2 linked regions of the Prochlorococcus marinus subsp. pastoris str. CCMP1986 genome follow. The main gene of each other region encodes a partner of the protein of the gene in region 2 in a complex. Links are inferred from orthologs where the notes say so. Each region holds a gene or a part of one and is shown on either strand. Other genes may lie near its edges. The genes, in order: uvrA and mfd.

The links.
Region 1: the proteins of mfd (region 2) and uvrA are in contact, whole or in part, in a crystal structure (PDB 4DFC), measured with the Escherichia coli proteins. The link is inferred for Prochlorococcus marinus subsp. pastoris str. CCMP1986 from one-to-one orthologs.

What each region holds. Positions count from the first base shown.
Region 1 is NC_005072.1:1,648,366-1,657,177, reverse strand. Bases 4,392-7,803 are described here. They hold uvrA (excinuclease ABC subunit UvrA), read left to right. Parts: upstream 4,392-4,702; coding sequence 4,703-7,603; downstream 7,604-7,803. Other genes in these bases: TX50_RS09135 (glycosyltransferase), read left to right, coding at 7,799-7,803; TX50_RS09145 (AAA family ATPase), read left to right, coding at 4,392-4,648. Also shown: thrC (threonine synthase), read right to left, coding at 1-464; TX50_RS09155 (alpha/beta hydrolase), read right to left, coding at 467-1,042; TX50_RS09150 (ABC1 kinase family protein), read right to left, coding at 1,043-2,899; more of TX50_RS09145, read left to right, coding at 2,969-4,391; more of TX50_RS09135, read left to right, coding at 7,804-8,812. UniProt on the Escherichia coli protein: The UvrABC repair system catalyzes the recognition and processing of DNA lesions. UvrA is an ATPase and a DNA-binding protein. A damage recognition complex composed of 2 UvrA and 2 UvrB subunits scans DNA for abnormalities.
Region 2 is NC_005072.1:789,046-803,078, forward strand. The notes cover bases 5,770-9,841. They hold mfd (transcription-repair coupling factor), read right to left. Parts: upstream 9,486-9,841; coding sequence 5,970-9,485; downstream 5,770-5,969. Other genes in these bases: TX50_RS09665 (hypothetical protein), read right to left, coding at 5,770-5,896; TX50_RS04495 (TerC family protein), read left to right, coding at 9,560-9,841. Also shown: TX50_RS04450 (magnesium chelatase subunit H), read right to left, coding at 1-1,144; dapB (4-hydroxy-tetrahydrodipicolinate reductase), read left to right, coding at 1,247-2,095; TX50_RS04460 (hypothetical protein), read left to right, coding at 2,096-2,740; TX50_RS04465 (FAD-dependent monooxygenase), read left to right, coding at 2,762-3,916; TX50_RS04470 (DUF2949 domain-containing protein), read left to right, coding at 3,922-4,116; TX50_RS04475 (DUF3038 domain-containing protein), read left to right, coding at 4,154-4,684; TX50_RS04480 (DUF4335 domain-containing protein), read left to right, coding at 4,686-5,306; more of TX50_RS09665, read right to left, coding at 5,735-5,769; more of TX50_RS04495, read left to right, coding at 9,842-10,270; fmt (methionyl-tRNA formyltransferase), read right to left, coding at 10,267-11,253; TX50_RS04505 (TldD/PmbA family protein), read right to left, coding at 11,250-12,602; TX50_RS04510 (TldD/PmbA family protein), read right to left, coding at 12,605-14,029. UniProt on the Escherichia coli protein: Couples transcription and DNA repair by recognizing RNA polymerase (RNAP) stalled at DNA lesions. Mediates ATP-dependent release of RNAP and its truncated transcript from the DNA, and recruitment of nucleotide excision repair machinery to the damaged site.

The sequences.
Region 1 (8,812 bases), 850 kb from region 2 along the record:
GCTTTATCAAAATTACCTTGTATAGATATGATTTCTGCTCCGTACATTAAAGCTTGAGCAAGTTTTCCTTGAGCTACATATCCATCTGGAATTAATACATAAGATTTTAAACCACCTCTTGAAGCATAAGCCGCTGCAGCTGCAGAAGTATTTCCTGTACTAGCGCATATTACCGCTTCACGTCCTTCCTCCTTTGCTTTACTTATCGCCATCGTCATACCTCTGTCCTTGAAAGAACCAGTGGGGTTAAGACCATCATATTTTAAATAAACTTTAGTATCGTTTCCAATTAAATCACTAATTGATTTGCTGAGAATAAGAGGAGTATTTCCTTCATTTAAGGATATGATGGGAGTTTTAGAGGAAACTGGTAGATATTGTTTATATGCATTGATTAATCCTGGCCATCTTTTTTTTCTGTAATTAAAAGAAAATTTGTTTTTAATTTTATTTAATATTGACATAGTTACTTAATTGTTTTGATCTTTTCTAAGGGCTTGCTAGTAAAGAAATCTAATAATTCTGATATTGATTGTACTTTATTCATAACTTTACTCAAAGCGTTTACGTTTAAAATAACAGTTTTAGTTGGATAACTTTCAAAAAAACTTACAAGATTTATTTTTCCGTTCCCAGTATATAAACCTTTTATAATACTAGATCTGAGGGCTAACATACCTGTTCTTTCATCATTGGTGTTAGGGGTGTGAAGTATAGATGAAAGTCTATTTAAAAAAACATTACCTATTTCGGAATATACTAATTTACTTGCAATAGTTATAGGTATTTCAAATTCGTTATTTAATATTGATTGAATCTTTTCATCTGAAGAATCAGTTGCATTTAAAATTTTTCTTAATGATTTTGATGAATTACCGCTTTCAGCGAAAGTTTTTAAAGAATCGACAGTTACTGTTCTTGAAAAAATACTGTATATAATTTTAATTTTTTCCGCAGATTGAGCTTTTGGAACATTAAAAAATATTTGATTAATAAATAATATTAAAAAAATTCTAGGAAATAAACTTTTTGAAAATTTCATTTATATTGTTGAACCAGCAGCAATTTTTACAAGCCTGACTACACCTTTTTCTGTCACCTTTTTCGCTATTTTAAAACTCATTTCTTTTGTATATGGTTCACTTATAAGTCTTGGCATTCTTTTTAAAAAGATATCAATAGAATAACCTGGTATCTTTTGTATGATTTCTAAAAAGTTTTTGAAGGGTTCAATAGACAATATTAAATCATTTAAATTGTTGTTTTCTTTATCAACATTTAATTTTATTGATTTAGGAAGGAAATTATTGACGCTTTTTAATAACTTCAAGCCTATCAAATCTATTTGGCTAGTTAAACCATTAATAATCTCATCTCTTAGAAATCCCCCTTTTGGAGAAAATAGAAGATTTATAACTTCATCAAGAAGTTTTTCTAAATCGAGGTTCGTTTGTTTTGCAGCATTAGAGAGTAAATCTTCTAATCTGTCCCATTTAAATTGTTTTTTATCAAAAAGCATTTCTTTTAAACTTTCTCTTAATTGAGGATCAGGGTCTTCCATTAATCTTCTTGCAAAATAAGGATAAGCTGCACCAAGTATTTTAAAATCAGGATCTACACTTAAAGCAATTCCTTCTAACGTTAGTAGAGATCTAATTATAAGAGCATAATATGGAGGTAACTGAAAGGGAAATTTATACATTACCCCTGACATGTCGTCAGTTACACTTTTGAAATCCATTTTTGATACACCAAGTTCTACTGCATTTACAAATACATCTTGAAAAGCTGGAACAATAGGTTCAAGATTAACTTCTTTTGAAAGAAAACCTAACTTAACAAAATCTTGGGATAATTTATCAAAATTTTTATTTACAAGATGAACTACTGCTTGAATTAAACCAGATCTGGAACTCCTAGAAACTTCACTCATCATCCCGAAATCTAAATAACATAATCTGCCATCTTTTAAAGCTAACAAATTTCCTGGATGTGGGTCAGCATGAAAAAATCCATGCTCTAATAATTGCTCTAAACTACATTGCACTCCAATTTCAATCATTTCATCAGGATCAATTCCTAAATTTTTAACGCCCTCAAGATTAGTTAGCTTTGTCCCATCTATCCATTCCATTGTTAAGACTCTTCGTGAAGTAGTTTCTTTATAAATTTTTGGTACAGCAATTTTTGAGTTATGGAGATGCAGATTTCTAAATTTTTCAGCATTTTCAGCTTCATTTAAATAATCCATTTCTTCAAAAACTCTCTTTCCTAACTCATCAATTAAAGCGACAAGATCACTTCTTATAAGTCCAATATTATTTTTTAACCAATTAGCAATATTCCTAACTATATATAAATCAAGTGTGATTTGTTCTCTTAAACCTGGCCTTTGAACTTTTACAGCTACGATTTCTTTATTCTTTAGAACAGCTTTATGAACTTGTCCTAAAGATGCTGCAGAAATAGGGTCTTTATCTATGGTTAAAAAAATCTCATCAATTTTTTTATTTAAATCTTCTTCTATTAATTCCATTGCTTTATTTCCATCAAATCCTGGTAATTGATCTTGAAGTTCAGAAAGTTCTTCAAGAAGAATAACAGGAATAATATCTGGTCTGGTTGATAAAGCTTGCCCTGCTTTAACGAATGCAGGCCCTAATTCTACTAATAAATTCGTTAGTTGTTTTGCTCTAAATCTTGCTTTTGATTCTTTTTTTAATTGTCCTGTTAATTTATCCCATCCAACTGAAATAATATATAAAAATATTGGGATTAAGGTCTGCCAAAGTCTTTTTAATAGTCGACTAGGATTTTTTTGATAAATTTTTGAAATTATTGCAGGATCATATTTTAGTAATCCTGATGCTTCTATAAAATCTTTATAATCTTCATTCATAACTTTATTTATTTAAACCCTTTTATTTTCCTCAAAAAGGAGTTAATTTTTTTGTATGAAAGAATTATCATGTTAATACAATTAACTTTAAAAAATATTGCCTTAATAGAGATTATAGAAATTAATTTCGAAAAAGGTTTGAATATTTTTACTGGAGATTCAGGATCAGGAAAATCCTTGATTTTAGACTCCTTAAATGTTTTATTCGGTGGATCTAATATACCTTTAAATCACTTAATACGTCCAGGAAAAGAAGAATGTTTAATCGAGGCGAAATTTTCAAATTCTTCTCAAGTCACTGATTGGTTTTCGAAAAATGGTTTTTATAAAATCTCAGGAGAAATATTCGTAAAAAGAAAATCTTACATAAAAAATAATAAAATTCTTTCAAAATATACTATAAATAATTTTTCTATCAGTAAAAAGCTTTTGGAAGAGTTAGGTTTATTATTAGTAGATTTTGCTGGACAATCTGATAGCGTTTTATATGATAATCAAGACTATAGAAGATCAATAATTGATGATTTAGGTTCCAAAGAATTAAAGACGATAAATTTTGAAATTAAAAATATGTGGCAAGAATTTCAGAATCTTAGAAAAAGAAGACAAGATATGATGCACTCATATAAACAGAAAGAAGAAAATAATTTTGTAATTAAAGAGATGTATAAAGTATTGGAGGAAGCTAATTTAAATTCAGGTAATGAAATTTTTGAATTACAATCAAAGGAACTGCGACTTTCGAATAATTTTGATATCAATAACTCTATACAATTATCACTTGATAATTTAAATAGCTATAAAAATGAGGCTCCATCAATTAGTTATTTAATTGCTCAATCAATAAAACAATTAAGCAAAGTAGTTCAATATGATTCAAAGATTAAAGATTTATATGAAAATTTGATGAATATTCAAAGTGATGTAGAAAATTTAATTTTTGCTTTAACAGAATATTCGGAAGAACTTGAGAATGAGGATATTAGTTTGGAAGAAATTCAAAAAAGATTATTTTATTTGCAAAATTTAGAGCGAACTTTTTCTTTAGAACTACCAAAATTGATTTTGAAGAAAGATGAATTAAAAAAATTTGTAGATACAAATTTATTTGAGGAAGAGATTAAGACGTTGGATATTCAAATTAATAATTCGCAAGCTAATTTAAATACTCTTTTTGAGGTGCAGTCTTTTCAAAGAAGAAAAACTGCTTATCAGCTTCAAGATTCTGTAATTTCTATTTTGAAAAATTTAGGTTTAGAAAATGCAGATTTTTCAATTAAATTCTCAAAAGTTACAGCTTCTTCAGAAGGCAATGAAAATATAGACTTCCTTTTTTCTGCAAATCCTGATCAAAAGTTGGCTCCATTATCTAAAGTTATTTCTGGTGGTGAAATGTCAAGATTTTTATTAGCAATAAAATCTAGCATTTCTCAAAAACCTAACACTTTTTTCTTAGATGAAATTGATAATGGTTTAAGTGGAAAATCATTACATTCTTTAGTGGATTTAATAAAATTGACTGCACAGGAAAGGCAGGTTTTGTGTATCACTCATCAGCCTTTTTTAGCAGCAACCGGCAATACTCATTTTAAAGTTAAGAAAAATGTTATTAATGGAATAACCTTTACTTCTATAACGAAATTAATTACTAAAAAAGAAAGACAAAATGAGTTAATTGAACTTATAGGTGGCGGTTTTAGTGAAGCAAATAATTATGCATCGACACTTATAGATAGAGCAGCCGCATAATTTAAAAAATTTACACTATAATAAGTGTTCTTTAAATCATTTTAAGATTTAAGCATGGTTAAAAAAAATATAGGTATTAATGAAGATAATTCAATTAAGATTCGAGGCGCTCGACAACATAATTTAAAGAATATAGATCTAACTCTTCCAAGAAATAAATTTATTGTTTTTACAGGTGTTAGTGGAAGTGGTAAGAGCTCTTTGGCTTTTGATACTATTTTTGCTGAAGGACAGAGGAGATATGTAGAAAGTCTTTCTGCTTATGCAAGACAATTTTTAGGTCAAGTTGATAAACCAGATGTAGATAATATTGAGGGCTTATCCCCTGCTATATCCATAGATCAAAAATCAACGAGCCATAATCCTCGATCAACTGTTGGAACTGTAACTGAGATACAAGATTATTTAAGATTATTATTTGGTCGAGCCGGAGAACCCCATTGTCACCACTGTGGTCTACCTATTGCTCCGCAGACAATTGATGAGATGGTTGATCAAATAGTTTTGCTGCCCGAAGGAACAAGATATCAATTACTTGCACCTGTTGTGAGGGGTAAAAAAGGAACTCATGCAAAATTACTTAGTGGATTAGCAGCAGAAGGCTTTGCTCGAGTAAGAATTAATGGTGAGGTAAGGGAACTTGCAGATAGTATTGAACTAGACAAAAACCATACTCATAATATTGAGGTAGTAGTTGATCGATTGATTGCGAGAGAGGGAATTCAGGAAAGATTGAATGACTCTTTACAAACTTGCCTTAAAAGAGGGGATGGACTCTCTATCGTAGAAGTTGTTCCAAAAAAAGGCGAAACTCTACCTCCGAATCTAGATAAAGAAAAGTTATATTCAGAGAATTATGCATGTCCAATTCATGGATCTATTGTCGAAGAGTTGTCTCCAAGACTATTTTCTTTTAACAGTCCCTACGGTGCCTGCCCTGATTGCCATGGTATTGGATATTTAAAAAAATTTACTGCAGATAGAGTAATACCTGACCCTTCTTTACCTGTTTATGCTGCCATAGCTCCTTGGAGTGAAAAAGATAATACTTATTATTTTTCATTACTTTATTCAGTTGGCCAAGCTTATGGTTTTGAATTAAAAACACCATGGAAAGATTTGAGTGATTTACAAAAAAATGTTTTACTTTCTGGTTCTGATAAGCCAATCGTAATTCAAGCTGATAGTCGTTTTAAGGGTACTAGTGGTTTCGAAAGACCTTTTGAAGGAATCTTGCCTATTTTAGAAAGGCAATTAACCGAAACTAATGGAGAATCAGTCAAGCAAAAGCTTGAAAAATATTTAGAATTAGTCCCTTGTAAAACATGTTCTGGTAAAAGATTAAAACCAGAAGCACTTGCCGTTAAGATTGGGCCTTACAGTATTACTGATTTGACCTCTATAAGTATCTCAGAAACTTTATTTAATATCGAGAAAATAATGGGGTTAAGTAAAAATATAAAAGAAAATATTTCTTTATCCGAGAAACAAAAACAAATAGGTGAACTAGTTTTAAAAGAAATTCGCCTGCGTTTAAAGTTTCTTATTAATGTCGGTTTAGATTATTTAACTTTAGATAGACCAGCAATGACTTTATCAGGAGGAGAAGCACAACGTATAAGATTAGCAACTCAAATTGGAGCTGGCTTAACTGGTGTTTTATATGTATTGGATGAACCTAGTATTGGTTTACACCAAAGAGATAATGATAAATTACTGGAAACTTTAAAAAATCTCAGAGATTTGGGAAATACTCTTGTTGTTGTTGAACATGATGAAGATACTATGAAATCAGCTGATTACTTAGTGGATATTGGACCAGGTGCAGGAGTTTATGGAGGGGAAATTATTGCAAAAGGTTCATTTGAAGATGTTTTAAATTCAAAGAAGTCATTAACTGGAGCATATCTCAGTGGAAGAAAATCGATTCCTACTCCTAAAGAACGTAGATCTTCAGTCAAGAAAAGTTTAATTTTAAATAACTGCGTTAAAAATAATTTAAAAGATATATCAGTTGAATTTCCTTTGGGCAGATTAGTTTCCGTAACCGGAGTGAGTGGAAGTGGAAAAAGTACATTAGTTAATGAATTATTACATCCTGCGCTTAGTCATTCTCTTGGTTTAAAAGTACCTTTCCCTAAAGGTGTTAAAGAGTTAAAAGGGATAAAAGCTATAGATAAGGTAATTGTTATTGATCAATCTCCTATTGGAAGAACTCCTAGATCAAACCCTGCAACTTATACAGGGGCTTTTGATCCAATTAGACAGTTATTTACTGCGACTGTAGAAGCTAAAGCCAGAGGTTATCAAGCTGGGCAATTCAGCTTTAATGTAAAAGGAGGTAGATGTGAAGCTTGTCGAGGACAAGGAGTAAATGTAATTGAAATGAATTTTTTACCCGATGTCTATGTTCAATGCGATGTATGTAAGGGAGCTCGTTTTAATAGAGAAACTCTTCAAGTTAAATACAAAGGCTTTAATATTTCTGATGTTTTAGAAATGACTGTTGAGCAGGCTGCAGAAACTTTTTCCGCGATCCCTCAAGCAGCTGATAGATTATCTACATTAGTTGATGTAGGTCTTGGTTACGTGAAGTTGGGCCAGCCAGCTCCAACACTATCTGGCGGCGAAGCACAAAGAGTAAAATTAGCAACTGAATTATCTAAAAGAGCTACTGGAAAAACTTTATATTTAATTGATGAGCCAACAACTGGGTTAAGCTTTTATGATGTTCATAAATTAATGGATGTTATTCAACGTTTAGTAGATAAAGGTAATTCCGTAGTTGTCATTGAGCATAATTTGGACGTTATTAGATGTTCAGACTGGATAATTGATCTTGGACCTGATGGAGGTGATAAAGGTGGAGAAGTTATAGTTGAGGGTACACCTGAAGATGTTGCGAAGCATCCAATAAGTTATACAGCTAAATATTTAAAAGAAGCTTTAAATTAAGCTTATAATCAGTTATATTTCTTCGTATTGTTAATATTTAATTTGTAAAATTATTTTTTTTTTAAGTGGTAAAAAATTAATGATAGTTTGACTTTTAGTAGTTATAACTTTTTTAAAATAAAAAATCATAATGTTTTCTTTATATTTCTACGTTAATATATATCTTATTAGTAATAGGGTAATTTGAAATCCTAAATTAGTTTGAAATTTTTATATTTACATTTGCATGGTTTAATACGTTCTAATAATCTTGAATTAGGTAGAGATTCAGACACTGGTGGTCAAACGCAATATGTTTTGGAATTGGTAAAAAGCTTGGCTAATACTTCAGAGGTTGATCAAGTTGATATAGTTACACGTCTCATTAAAGATAGTAAAATTGATAGTTCTTATTCAAAAAAGCAAGAATTTATTGCACCGGGAGCACGAATTTTAAGATTTCAATTTGGACCCAATAAGTATTTAAGAAAAGAATTATTTTGGCCTTATTTAGATGAATTAACTCAAAATCTTATTCAGCATTATCAAAAATACGAAAATAAGCCAAGCTTTATCCATGCTCATTATGCAGATGCTGGCTATGTGGGCGTTAGATTAAGTCAAGCTTTAAAAGTACCTTTTATTTTCACCGGGCATTCTTTAGGAAGAGAGAAAAAAAGAAAATTACTCGAGGCTGGTTTAAAAATTAATCAAATTGAAAAGCTTTACTGTATAAGCGAAAGAATTAATGCAGAAGAAGAGTCTTTAAAATATGCGGATATCGTTGTGACAAGCACTAAACAAGAATCTGTATCTCAATATTCTCAATATCACTCTTTTTCATCCGAAAAATCAAAAGTTATTGCTCCTGGAGTTGATCATACTAAGTTTCATCATATTCATTCAACAACCGAGACCTCTGAAATTGATAATATGATGATTCCTTTTTTGAAAGATATAAGAAAGCCTCCTATTTTGGCTATTTCTAGAGCAGTAAGAAGAAAAAATATTCCTTCTTTAGTAGAAGCTTATGGACGATCAGAAAAATTAAAAAGAAAAACTAACTTAGTTTTAGTTTTAGGTTGTAGGGACAATACATTTAAACTTGATTCTCAACAAAGAGATGTTTTCCAAAAGATTTTTGAAATGATAGACAAATATAATTTATATGGAAAAGTGGCCTATCCCAAAAAACACTCTCCAGCAAATATTCCTTCTATATATAGATGG
Region 2 (14,033 bases):
CCCATTCTTGAGTTGTTTGAAATACTAATGGTAATGCAACCATATATGGTCTATTTAGCTTTTTCAGTGCATCAATGGCTTTTGGATGATCTTGTCTTGCAGGACCACCTACCAATGCAAATCCTGTTAAAGATACAACCCCATCAACTATTGCTCTTTCCTTATCATTTGAATGATAATAAAATTCATCTACTGGTTTAGAAAAATCTAATCCGCCACAGAAAATAGGTAAAACACGAGCTCCTCGATATTCTAATTCTTGTATTACGGCTACATAATGAGCATCATCACCTGTAACTATGTGACTTCTTTGTAGAACTAATCCAATAGTTGGAGTTTTATCATCTTTTGGTTTTATATCTTTTCTATTTTTTTCCCAATTTTGATATTCATTTAAACTTTCAAACATATTTGGCGCTAACGGATGCCATATACCTAAATCTGGAAAAGTTTCAGGATCTTGTATTTTAAATTCTTCTAACTGATCTTTTATATTTTCTGACACTACATATTTTTCTGAGATCATTAATAAGAAGTTCTTCAGATTTTCTGTAGTTCCGCCAAGCCAATATTGAAAACTTAATATAAATGTTCTTGCATCTTGTGCTTTTTCTACAGGTAAATATTTGAGTATTGAAGGTAAGGTATTTAGTAGCTTCAACATTGAATCTTGGAAACTAGCACCATCAGATTCTTTTTTCTTTTTAATAAGATCTCCGATAATACTTTTAGATTGTCCAAGTTGAGCCATGCTAAATGAACCCAATTTATTTAATCTCATCACCTCAGGCATTGAGGGAAAAATTATAGAGGCTTTAAGATTCTCTTTATATGGGGTAACTGCATCTACAACTTTTTGTGCTAAATCTTCTATAAATATTAGGGAGGCAACAAAAATATCGGCACTAGCTATATCAATTTTAAAATCTTCGAAATTTTTATCGTTTCTAAGTTCTTCTATAAGATATCCGCTGAGATCTATCCCTATAGGGCCATTGGTTTCATTTATTGATTTTGCAGCTTCTGTTAAGGAGTTTTGATATTGTGGCTCAAGGACAACATAAACTGCTTTTATTACAATTTTATGTTTGTTATCCTCAACAGGAGAAACTCTGCGATTTGCTGAGCGGACCTGCGTAAACATTGATTTTCTTTAAGTATTTTTACCAGCCTACGGGTGAATTGCCGTTATTGTGTGCAATATAAATAGCGTGTAACAACCTTTAAAAAAATTTTTTAATTAAAAATGATCAAAAATTCTAAAAAAACTACACCTGTACTTGTTTCTGGTGCATTAGGCAGAATGGGAAGTGAGGTTGTTAATTCCGTCCTAAATTCTTCTGATTGTGAACTTGTTGCAGCAATTGATACAAATAAAAAAAATAATGGTGAAAACATTTCACAATTGTTAAATCTTAAAAAAAGTGATGTTCTTGTCTCAAATGATCTTGAGGGATCTTTATGTTCAATAAGTCAAGATTATCGAAATGAGAAAATTAAGCCAGTATTAGTTGACTTTACTCATCCTGATTCTGTTTATGAAAATACTAGATCTGCAATTGCTTATGGGATATCGCCAGTTGTAGGGACTACAGGCCTTACTCCCTCCCAAATAAATGATTTGGCTATTTTTGCTCAAAAAGCAAACATCGGTTGTGCAATAATTCCAAATTTTTCTGTAGGAATGGTTCTTCTTCAACAAGCTGCTTCTGTAGCAGCAAAGTTTTACGATAATATTGAATTAATAGAAATGCATCACAATCAAAAAGCAGATTCTCCTAGTGGAACCTGTATTAAAACTGCTGAAATGATTGAAGAATATCCAAAAAAATATAATCAAAGCTTAGTTGAGGAATCTGAATCATTAAAAGGTGTAAGAGGAGGTGTTAGAGATTCAGGCCTAAATATTCATTCAATAAGATTGCCTGGGCTTTTGGCTCATCAGGTAGTTATTATGGGTTCTCCTGGAGAAACTTACACAATTAAACATGACACGATTGATAGAAAAGCTTATATGCCTGGCGTTTTGCAGGCAATAAGAAAAATAGGTAAATTTAATTCGTTAATTTATGGACTTGAAAAATTAATATTCTAAATGCTTATACCAATAAAACAAAATCAAATATCTAAACTTATCCCTTCTGTGGGGACAGGTGGTCAGTTTAAATATACACTTGGAGATCCCAGAAAAGTTTTGCAGAAACTTATTATTTCCTCTATTGGAGGAGTTTTAAATCTCTTGCTTTTTATTAGTCAATCATCAACTCAGACTGAAAATCTTTGGTTATTGTTATGTGTGATCTTTTTTCTCTACATAATATGGGGACCAATTCTTGAATCAAGCAGAAAAAATATTAAATATAAAAATTCTAAGTTCTTTTCTCTCTTTGATGGTTATGTATCTGATATCTATAAAACTGAAAGAATTGAAAGTTCACGTGAGCAATCAAATAGGCAAGGTCGTTTAGAGTTGATTGAAAAAAAAAGAACTTGGTTAGTTATTGAATTGGAGGATGAGGATGGTTATTTAGATAAAATTAGTTTTCCCATGGAAAACAAACATAGTCGAATTAGAGTTGGTTCCAATATTAGATGCATTATTTCATCTAATTATAGAAGCTTTGAAAGAGAGATTTACTTGACTGATGCATGGTTACCTGACGAAAATATTTGGATAGGAGAGTACCCTTATTTGCTTCGACCAGCATTTGAAGAAATTTGCTATATTTATCTGAAGTAAATTGTCGTTATATATTAATTGATGAATAATTATTTAAATTTTAAAATTGTTGGTTCTGGTCCCTCTGGATTACTTTTGGCTATATCTTTAGCGAAATTAAATTTCAATATTTACATTACAGATTTACTAACAAGAGAGAAACTAATAAATAAAGACAAAACATATGCCATTACGCATTCAACAAGAAAGATACTTTCAAAATTTAATCTTTGGAGTAAATTAAAATCTTATCTTTATAAATTTGATTCTCTTTCAATTTCAGACAGTGTAACTTCAGATTTCACAATTTTAACTACTTCTGATTTAGATAAAGATATTTGTTCTTTAGATACTATTGGTTGGGTAGTTAAACATTCTGATCTTATGAATGTATTTTTCGATGAGGTCGATAATGTAGATAATATATTTTTTAAATCTTCTTTAGATCTATCTTTCAATGATATTAAATTTGATTTTGAATTTGTATCAACCGGGGCAAATCCAAACCACAAAAAAAATCGAAATTTTATAGATATTAGAAAATCATATAATCAGTCTTGTTTAACATTTGAAGTTTTAGTTAGGGGAAATGTTCCTAGGCGCGCATATGAAATATTTAGAAAGGAAGGTCCATTAGCTTTATTACCACTAGATAAAAATAAGTATCAAATAATTTGGACAGCTACTACATCTAAATCAATGGATAGATTAAATTCAAGTAAAAGCTTTTTGTTAGATAACTTGTCAACAATATTACCTGATAATTTTAAGTTAGATCAAATCAATAGCGATATTAATATTTTTCCTGTTTCTCTATCTTTTCGCCTGCCAATTTTTAATTTTAAAAAGGTTGTATTTGTTGGAGATTCATTTCATACCTTCCATCCTGTTGGAGGACAAGGGTTAAACACTTGTTGGAGAGATGTTAATGTCATATATGATATTTTTAATAGAAATTTTCCTGTAAGTAATAGAGCTTTGAACATATTTAAATATAAATACTATTTTATAAGATGTTTAGATATTATTTCAACTATTGTTGTTACAGATTCTTTAATTCAATTTTTTGCAAATAATAAATTTTTCTTATTACCTTTTAGAAAATTCTCTTTTTTACTTTTAAATAAGTTTATTTTTATGAGGAGAATCATATTAAATCATATGACTAAGTCTTTAATCTATTCTTCAATTAAATAATTTCTATGGATAATAATTCAAATAGAAAAATAATATTATTTCTTATGGATGAAATTGGATTAAACGAGTCTTCGATTGAGCTAGGATTAAAGTTGTCAATTAAAAATAATACGCCACTTCCTATTCTTCTTTGGAATTATGGAATATTAACAATTGAAGAACTGGATCAGTTTTATACATTTTTATTTCAAAGTAAATAATAAATATTCTGTTATGATCTGTAAATAGCGTTCTAAGTTGACCATTACTATCTTATCCAAAGGAAAACAGATATCTAGAGAATCTATACAAAGACTTGATTTACTTTTACTAGCTCTAGAAACTATTGATTTAAATGGTGCTGAATCTCTATATTCTTTATCAGTCAAACTTAATTTAAAGGAAGTCATACCTAATAAAGTTACTATTTGGAAACTAAGGAATAATAACCCAATGAGGAATTCTTTTAATAATATCAATATTAAATTGGAGGAATTTGAAGCACTAATTAAACTTGCTTCTGAAATGGCAAAATTTTTATATCCTTACATAAGACAAATACTTCAATCCAGAGATGATCATATTAGAAATCCTAATGCTTGGAATGAATTTAAGAAAAGATATATTGAATTAATTAATGAAAGGTTTAATACTAATAGTATGAAGGTCAAAAGACTTCTTGATCCTAATTGTAATGATGAGGTTTTTAATAAAATTATACTTACTTTAGCTTTGTGCGTCGCAGACGATGGTTTTCTAAAATTAAGAACAAATTTACTTAATTATTAATATGTTGCAAAATAAATTTTTATTTAATCAATCTTCAGTAAGCCTTGAAATTATTGGATTGCCTGATTATTCAAATAACGAAAATAAAGACTACATATCAATTATTTCGCAATGGAAACTTATGATTATTGATAAGCCTGTTGTAGAAGGAAATTTGGAACATTTAAAGTCAATTATGAAGGCTTTTTATTATTACTCTAATTCCCTTTTAAATGATGAAAATCCAAGATATGAATCCAATTTAATTGATATTACCTCTGAGAATTTTTATACACATATACTTCTTTTGAAGAGTTCCAAACCTGAGGTTAAGCCTTTAAATATAAGAATTGGAAATTCAGTTTTAGCAGATACCATAAATTGTTTTGACCAATTATGTTCTTCAAATAAAGTTAAAAATATTTATCAAAAAGAATTTACAAATTTTAAAAATAAAAATCATTTAAGTTTATTGGATAAAAAAAATATCTTTAATTTTCTATTGCCTCCATTATTTTCATTATGCTCTATTTTTCTCGTTTCTACTGCCTTAATTTATGTTTATGATGGAAATGATAATAGTTCTTTAATAAATACTAAAAACAAACTTATTAGCATTAAATCCTCAAACAAGTTACTATAAAAAATAATTCTTATTTGAGAATTATTTTTGATTTTTTAGTTTGATTTATTAGTTTGATTTTTTATAAATGGCCGATTTAAAAATACCTAATTTGAATAAGAATTCTGATAAATATTTTTTTAAAAAAAAGTTATCTTTGAGAAGAAAGTCTAAAAGTAAATTGATAAATGAATCTTTTATTATGATTTTTTTTAGTGCCTTAATATTTTATCTAATTTATTTAATCCCGAATAAAATCTCAATTTTTAAAAACTTATTTATTAATTTTAGTAAATTGTTTGCCAACTTTTTAGACTCAATCTCATATATTTATGAAATTTGTTTATCTATATTTATTATATTTTCATTAATATTTTCCTTAATTTTATTTATAGGCTCATTTTCAAGAATACTAAAAGTAGTAAAAAGAAAAACTAGCCGATTAAACCTTAAATAGGGTTCATTAAACCGCCACTTCCAGAATCTGAATCATCGTCATCATTTTCAGTTTCGAATCCTAGTAAAGCGTATATACCAACTGCTACAGATGAAATTAATAAAGTAAAAGGTAAAATCGAAGTTTGTAATCCGACATCAATGTATTCACCCATTTAATAAAAAAATTTTTTATTAACCTAACCGAAATTTCACTTATCCGCGGTTATTAAATATTTATTTAATGTTTTAGATCTTTGTAACGGAAGTTTCTTTATCAAAGTTATTTATTTCTTTTACAAAAAGTCCTAACCAATAGATTAACTGATCAATTTGATTTTGAATATCTGTGACACCTAATCCTCTAATAATTATTTTTGAGAACTGATCATCTTCTTCATAATTAAATTTTGATTGAATATTTGATGGTAAACCTTTTTTAATAAGTTTGAATGTAGAGTTTTTTAGCCTAGTTTCTATTATTACATTTGGTTTTTTAAGTTTAATTTTATTAAAGCCACACTTTTTTGCTAACAATTTTAACTTCATTAACAATATTAAGGATTCTACAGGTTTGGGTAAAACTCCATACCTATTTGTCCAGTCAGTTGCTAGCTCTGTAAGCTCTTTGTGATTGGTACATTCGGTAGCATATTTATAAGCATCTAGTTTCTCTTCTCGGTTTAATATCCATGTTCCTGGTATAAAAGCATTAATTGGCAAATCAACTTGCGTATCATTGACTTCTGGTACTTCTTGACCATTTATTTCTGAGATTGCTTCATGAAGCATTTCAATATATAAGTCATATCCTATGGCATTAACTTTTCCACTTTGCTCTTCGCCTAATAAGCTCCCAACACCTCTTATTTCCATATCTTTCATGGCTAGTTGATATCCACTTCCTAGTTCAGAGAAATCTTTTATAGCCTTTAACCTTTGCTTAGAGGCTTCATTAATTTTGTTTATATTTGGATAAAATAGCCATGCATGAGCTTGTATTCCACTTCTTCCGACTCTTCCACGTAATTGATAAAGTTGTGAAAGACCAAATTTATGTGAATCTTCGATTACGATTGTGTTTACTCTAGGTATATCTAATCCGCTTTCAATAATTGTAGTGCAAATCATTAGATCAACCTCGCCATTATTAAATGCAATCATTGCATTTTCAAGATCTATTTCATTCATCTGTCCATGAGCGACAATGTACTTTAAATCTTTAAACATATTTTTTAATTTATTAACCGCTTGATCAATATCAGATATTCTTGGAAGAACATAGAAAATTTGACCACCTCTATCAAGTTCTTGACTTATCGCAGTTCTGATTACATCCATATCAATTTCAGATAAATACGTTTTAATCGATCTTCTAGATGGCGGTGGAGTATTTAATAAACTCATTTGTCTAAGGCCAGACAAACTCATATACAGAGTTCTTGGGATTGGTGTGGCTGAAAGAGTTAAAACGTCAATATTTGTTTTTATATTTTTTATTTTTTCTTTTTGCCTAACTCCAAATCTTTGTTCTTCGTCAATAACAAGTAATCCTAAGTTTTTAATTTCGATCTCTTTTCCTAAAATTTGATGAGTAGCTACAACTAAGTCAATTTTATTATTTTTTAAACCATTATAAATATCTTTTTTCTCAGTATTTGTTTTAAATCTGTTCAGTAGAGAAACTTTTATTGGGTAAGGAGAAAATCTATTATAAAAAGTTCTCCAGTGTTGTTGAGCTAAAATTGTTGTTGGAGCAAGTAAGATTACCTGCTTACCAGATGTAATTGCTTTAAAAATTGCTCTTACGGCTACTTCTGTTTTTCCGAACCCGACGTCTCCACAAACTAATCTATCCATTGGCTTATCGCTTTCCATATCAATTTTTACTTCTTTAACAGCTGTTATTTGATCTGGAGTAGCTTGATAAGGGAATGACTCTTCTAACTCTTTTTGCCAAGGCCCATCTTCTGGGAATATATGACCTTTAAGTTTTTCCCTTTTTGCGTAAAGTTTTAAAATGTCTAAGGCAACTTTTTTTATTATTTTTCTATTTTTATCTTTTATTTTTAACCATTCTGTGCCTCCTAATTTATTTATTCTAGGCTTTATTTTTCCACTAGATCTATATCTGTTTATACTCCCAAGTTGATCAGCTGCAACGCTTATTTTTCCATCAAGATAACGAATGACTAAGTAGTCTCTTGATTCACCGGTAATGTTTATTTTTTCTATTTTTAAAAATTGTCCAATACCATGGTTTTTATGAACTATATAATCTCCTGGATTTATTTTATTTACATTTATATTTGAATTTACACTCCTTTTTCTTTTTCTTATAAATACATTATTAAATAAAGCTTGCTGAGAAAATAATTCTTTGTCTGTTATTAGAATTACTTTCCATATCGGCAAATAAAATCCTTCTATTTCATAATTATTTTTATTTTTAATAATTACTGGTGTCGAATTTTCAATTAACTTATGCGCGCTTTCAAGATCGTTGGGTTTGTCTAAGTAAGTTGTATTACATTCATGCTCAAAAAATAAACTTTTTGTTCGTAGTGGCTGCGCTGATAATATCCAGACTTTATCTTTATTTAATATAAATTTATTTATTTCTTTTGAAAGTTTGCCAATATGTTTAGAAGAGGTATTAATGCGTTTATCTGACAAAAGAAATCTATTATCTAAATTTCTTTTTGACTCGAATTCATATAAATTTATTACATTATAATTACTAAAAGTTTTTATAATTGATTCAAATTTTTCGTGAAGATTAGATTTAACTTTTATATTTATATTATTAGATTTTAAGTTGTTGGCGATTTCATCTTTATGTAGTTCAAAATTATTATCTGATTCAAGACACCAATTATTAGAAAATTTATTACATTCCTCTTTTTCGTCGATGACAATTAATGTTTCTTTATTTATGTAATCTAATAGGTTTGATGGATGTTCCTCAATTACCCCCAAGTATCTATCAAGATTATTCTTAGTTGTTATTTCTTCTGAATTAAATGTACCTTGTTCTGATAAATTTTCTAAGCTTTTTCTTATTAATAAATTAAAGCCGACTTGTACAATTTCAACCTTATTAACACTATCTAATGTTCTTTGTGATACTGGATCATATTCTCGTATTTTATCAATAATATTATCAAAGTATTCTATTCTTACAGGCAGTTCATTATTAACTGGATAAATATCAATAATTTCTCCTCTTCTACTCCATGACCCTTCTTGCGAAGTTAAATTTTCTTTATTATAGCCGAGTAAAACTAACTTTTTTGTTAACTCTTTTATGTCTAGTTCATTTCCCTTAATTAGTGTAAATATATTTTCCTTAAATTGATTAATTTTAATTAAATGAGGTTGTAGGGATCGTTCAGTTGTTATTATTATGTTTAATTCTTTTCTTTCTTTTTTAATAATTTTAGAGATAACTGATAACTGTGAATATTCAGTCTCCTTTGACCTGTTAATTGAAGCATATGGCAAATTTTCACTTGGAGGATAATATAATACATTTCTATTATCTATACTATCGAAATATCCATACCATTTGTAGGCAATTTCCTCGTTAGGACTTATAAGTAAGATATCTTTATTTTCTTTATTAGCAATACTATTTATAATAATTGATTTTGCATATCTACTGGAGCCAATGATGTTTAGTTCATTATTATGTTTAATTCTTTTTACTAACTCTATTATTATTTGTGAATTTGAAATATAACTAATTAATGAATTTAAACTCATTTATATTTAATTAACTTGATTACTACTTAAGGTTATATTATATTATATTTTACAAAGATTGTGAATAATAATTAATGGATTCTGCTGCAATAAATTCCTTTATACCAACGCTTGATCAAGTTGATAGTTGGTCAGAAATTTTTACACTTTTACCTATCTTGATTATTTTAGAATTATTGCTATCGGCAGATAACGCGATTGCTTTGGCATCGCTTACTAAATCTCTTGATAGTCCTTTATTAAGATCTAAAGCTTTAAATATAGGCATAACTATTTCTTTATTATTCAGAATATTTCTTATTCTCCTATCAAATATTCTTCTGAAATTTATAATAATTCGCATATTTGCAGGTTTATATCTTATTTATTTATTTATATCAAATGTGTTTTTTAATAGCGAGTCCGACACTCAAGAAACAGACAATGATAAAAAGAATAATAATTTTAAATTTCTAAAGATTGTTGCTTTGCTTTCTTTGACTGATTTCGCCTTTTCAATTGACAGCATTACAACAGCTGTTGCTATAAGTGATCAATATATTCTTATTATTTTTGGAGCAATTATAGGTGTATTAGCATTACGATTTACTTCAGGTATATTTCTTAATCTTTTAGAGAAATTTGTAAGATTAGAAACTGCTGGTTACATTGCTATATTAATTGTTGGGATAAAGCTTCTTCTAAATACATTAATTACTGAGACAATTCTTCCAGATTATTATTTTTATATTTTGATATTAATTTCTTTCATTTGGGGTTTATCCAAAAGGGATCAAATAATTTAGTCAGAAAAATTTTCTCCAATTACAGGATTTAATTGTTGTATCAATTGATTTTGACTTGATACTTTTTTACCTTCTAGTTTTGCTTCTAATAAAAGAATTGGATCAGTTTTTGTTGTTATGATAATTCCTACATTTTTTATAAGTCCAATTATTAATCCAGGTTTAAATACATTACTTAAAATTTTATAATTTTTATTGTGTATTTCATGAGTTGTTAGGATCTTTATTTTTATTATTTTGAGGTTTTTCCTTTTATAAGTTGTATTGGCTCTTGGGTATAAGGCATTTATTTTTCTATAAATATCAGTTGCAGAATTTTCCCAATTTATTATGTAATCTAATTTGTTAATCATTCGTGCATATTTTAATTCTCGTTTAAAATCTGTTTGTTTTTTAAGTAAAAGATTAATATCTCTATTTTTATTTTGTTCTATATCTGATATCGCTCTCAAAAATAACTCTGATGATAAATCACTTAATTTTTTAGTTAAGGTTTTAAGATTATCATTATTCTCAATTTTAATTTGTTTTTCAACTAATACGTCCCCAGTATCTAATCCTTCTTCCATTCTCATTATTCCTACACCAGTTATTTTGTCTCCCTCTAATATTGACCATTGAATTGGTGCAGCACCCCTCCATCTTGGAAGTAGTGATGCATGTGCATTCCATGATTTGTATTTAGGAATATCCAATATCGCCTTGGGTAATATCTTTCCATATGCAATTACAATAAAAAGATCACAAGATAAATCGTTAAGTATGCTAATAAATTGAATATTTTCCTTTATTGTTTCTGGTGTAAATACTGGAATATTTTCCTTAGTAGCATATTCCTTCACTGGTGATGATATTAACTTATTACCTCTAGATCTTTTTTTATCTGGTTGGGTAATTACAGCAACAATATCATGATCTGATTTCTTTAATACTTCAAGACTTTTAACTGAATATTCAGGCGTACCCCAAAATATAATTCTCACTCGTCACCGGTTATAGATAATTCATTAATCCATACATGTGGAGAAATTCCACTTGTAGTTAATTCTTTTTCATTTTCAATATTTATTATATTTTTTAGAAGATACTTTATATCTCCTGCTACAGTTGCTGATTCAATTGAACGTTTTTCCCCATTTCTATAAAGCCATCCTTCAAAAGGAAGAGAGAAGGAACCTTGACTAGCTTTAACTCCTGCATGAATTGCGTTTAATTCTTCAATATATACAAAATCTCCTTGATAATTTGTGTGTACCAAAAACTTGTTTAAGTTCGAACATTCATTAGATTTTTCAATTACTAACCAATCTGGAGAAACTGATACTTTTGAACCAAGTCCAGCATGCCCTGTGGGTATGGTATTAAAAATTTTTGCAGTTGATTCCGAATGAAGAAAGTTTTCTAATTTACCTTTATTAATTAACATCAGTTTTTTTGTTGGAGTCCCTTCACCATCGAATGGTGCAGAAGATATATTTTTATCATTAAGCCCATCATCATAGATATTCAAAGCTGGAATTGAAATCAATTCACCAATCGAGTTTTTATCTGAAAGACTTACACCGTCAATAATACTTCTAGCATTGAAGATAGAACTAAATGCATTCATTAACGTTAGAAATGCTTCAGGTGATAGACAGATTAAATACTTATCTGTTTTTATTGATGAGTAATCTAAATGTGCAATTGTTTTCTTTGCTGCTTCTTTGATACAGGATTCAATATCAATGTCTTCAACACCGTATCCTAGTTTCACTGAACCTGAACTACGAGGTTTTTTATCTTGTTCTTCTGCTCTCGCATATAAATATATAGCAGCTTGACTTTTACTATAATTTCGAAATGCTCCATCACTATTGGCATAAATTCTTTCATAAAAACTTTCTGACAATCCGTTGTAAGGAATAGATTTAATAGCCTCATGACTATCGATTAGCTTCGATTCAGCCTCTCTGAGAATTTTAAGCAGCTTTTTTATTCCTAACGGATTTTTTTTATCAACTTCTTTTACATGTATAGGATCTTTGGCTAAGGGAGAAAAATCAGTAAATTCATTTTTGTTCCCAAATTCTGAAGCAATATTTGCTTGTCTTAAAGCTTTTTTAATACCTGTTTCACTTAGATCACTTGTGGTAGTGATACCAACTAAGTTGTCTTTATTCCAAACTCTTAAAGTTATGACCTGTTTTTGAGATGCTTTTAACTGTTTCGCTGCTCCTCTATCAACTTGAACAGAATAATCATTAGAAAAACTAGCACCGTAATCCCATTTATCAATGTTTAATAAATTTGCAGCCTTTGATATTTGAGTTGTTATTTCTGTAGGATTCACTTTTATCTCCCACCTACTGTTATGGAATCGACTTTAATATGTGGCTGACCTACTGTTACATTAACGCTTCCGCTGACTGAACCACAAAAACCAGGAGCTAACTCTAAATCATTTCCACACATAGATATTTTTGGCATTACTTCTTTCGCGTCACCTATTAATGTTGCTCCTTTTACTGGTTTAGTTAGTTTACCGTTCTTTATTAAATAACCTTCCTCAACAGCGAAATTAAATTGGCCTGTCGCTCCTACACTTCCACCACCCATTGACTTACAGTAAAGACCATCGCTAATACTATTTATTAATTCTTCTTTAGTGAATTCACCTTTAGCTATATAAGTGTTTCTCATTCTTGATGCAGCAGCGAATGAATAATTTTGCCTTCTACCACTACCAGTTCTTTTGTGACCAGTCCTTAATTCACCAGCCCTGTCAGAAAGAAATTTCTTTAATATACCATCTTTAATAAGTATTGATTTTTCTGGTTCCATTCCTTCATCATCAATTGATAATGATCCGTAAGACCCTTCAGAAATGCCCTCATCTATTGCCGTCACAGATTCGTGAGCTATTTTTTCATTCAACTTATCACTAAATGGAGTTGTTCCACGTTCAATCTGAGTTGTTTCAAGTAAGTGCCCACAAGCCTCATGAAATATAACACCACCGAATTTATTAGCTAATACAACTGGCATTTGTCCAGCCTGAACATAATCTGCATACAACATATTCATTGAACTTTCATAAACTTCATTTGAAGCTTTTTCATGATCCCATAATCTAAATTCATTAGGGATTCCATGCGATCCAAATCTTCTACTACCGTTCGATCTATATTGAGCGTCATTAGCAATTATGTTAAGTCCTACCGTTTGATGCAGTCTTATATCAGTAGCGTAAGTTCCATCACTTGAAGCTATTATTACTTCCTGCCAATTTCTTGCATAACTACCTTTTCTAACAACTACTTTCTTATCCTTTTTTAATGATTTAGTGCTAAGTAATAATTTTTCGCTTACTTCATTTATTGTTGGCACTTCATTCAGATAATTAATTTTTGATTTACTATAGTCTTTTAGTTTTTCAAGTCCATTAAAAATTAATTTATTAGTTTTTTTAGAGATATCTAACATTTCGATTGCTTGAGAAATAGATCTCATTAATCCATGTTTCGACAAGTCATTAGTACTCACAAACCCATCTCTCTTGTCTTTAAATATTCTTATTCCAGCTCCTCTGCTGAATGATGGACTAACATTTGTAATAAAATCTTCTTCTGCGAGAACACTTGAATTATCAGAGTTTTCAATAAATAATTCTACAAAATCAGCACCTAGAGATATGCCATAGAAAATGACTTCTTCAAGAAGTTTTTTATTACATTCACCAAATCTAATTTCGGAAGATTTAATACTCGCAGATACCATTTGA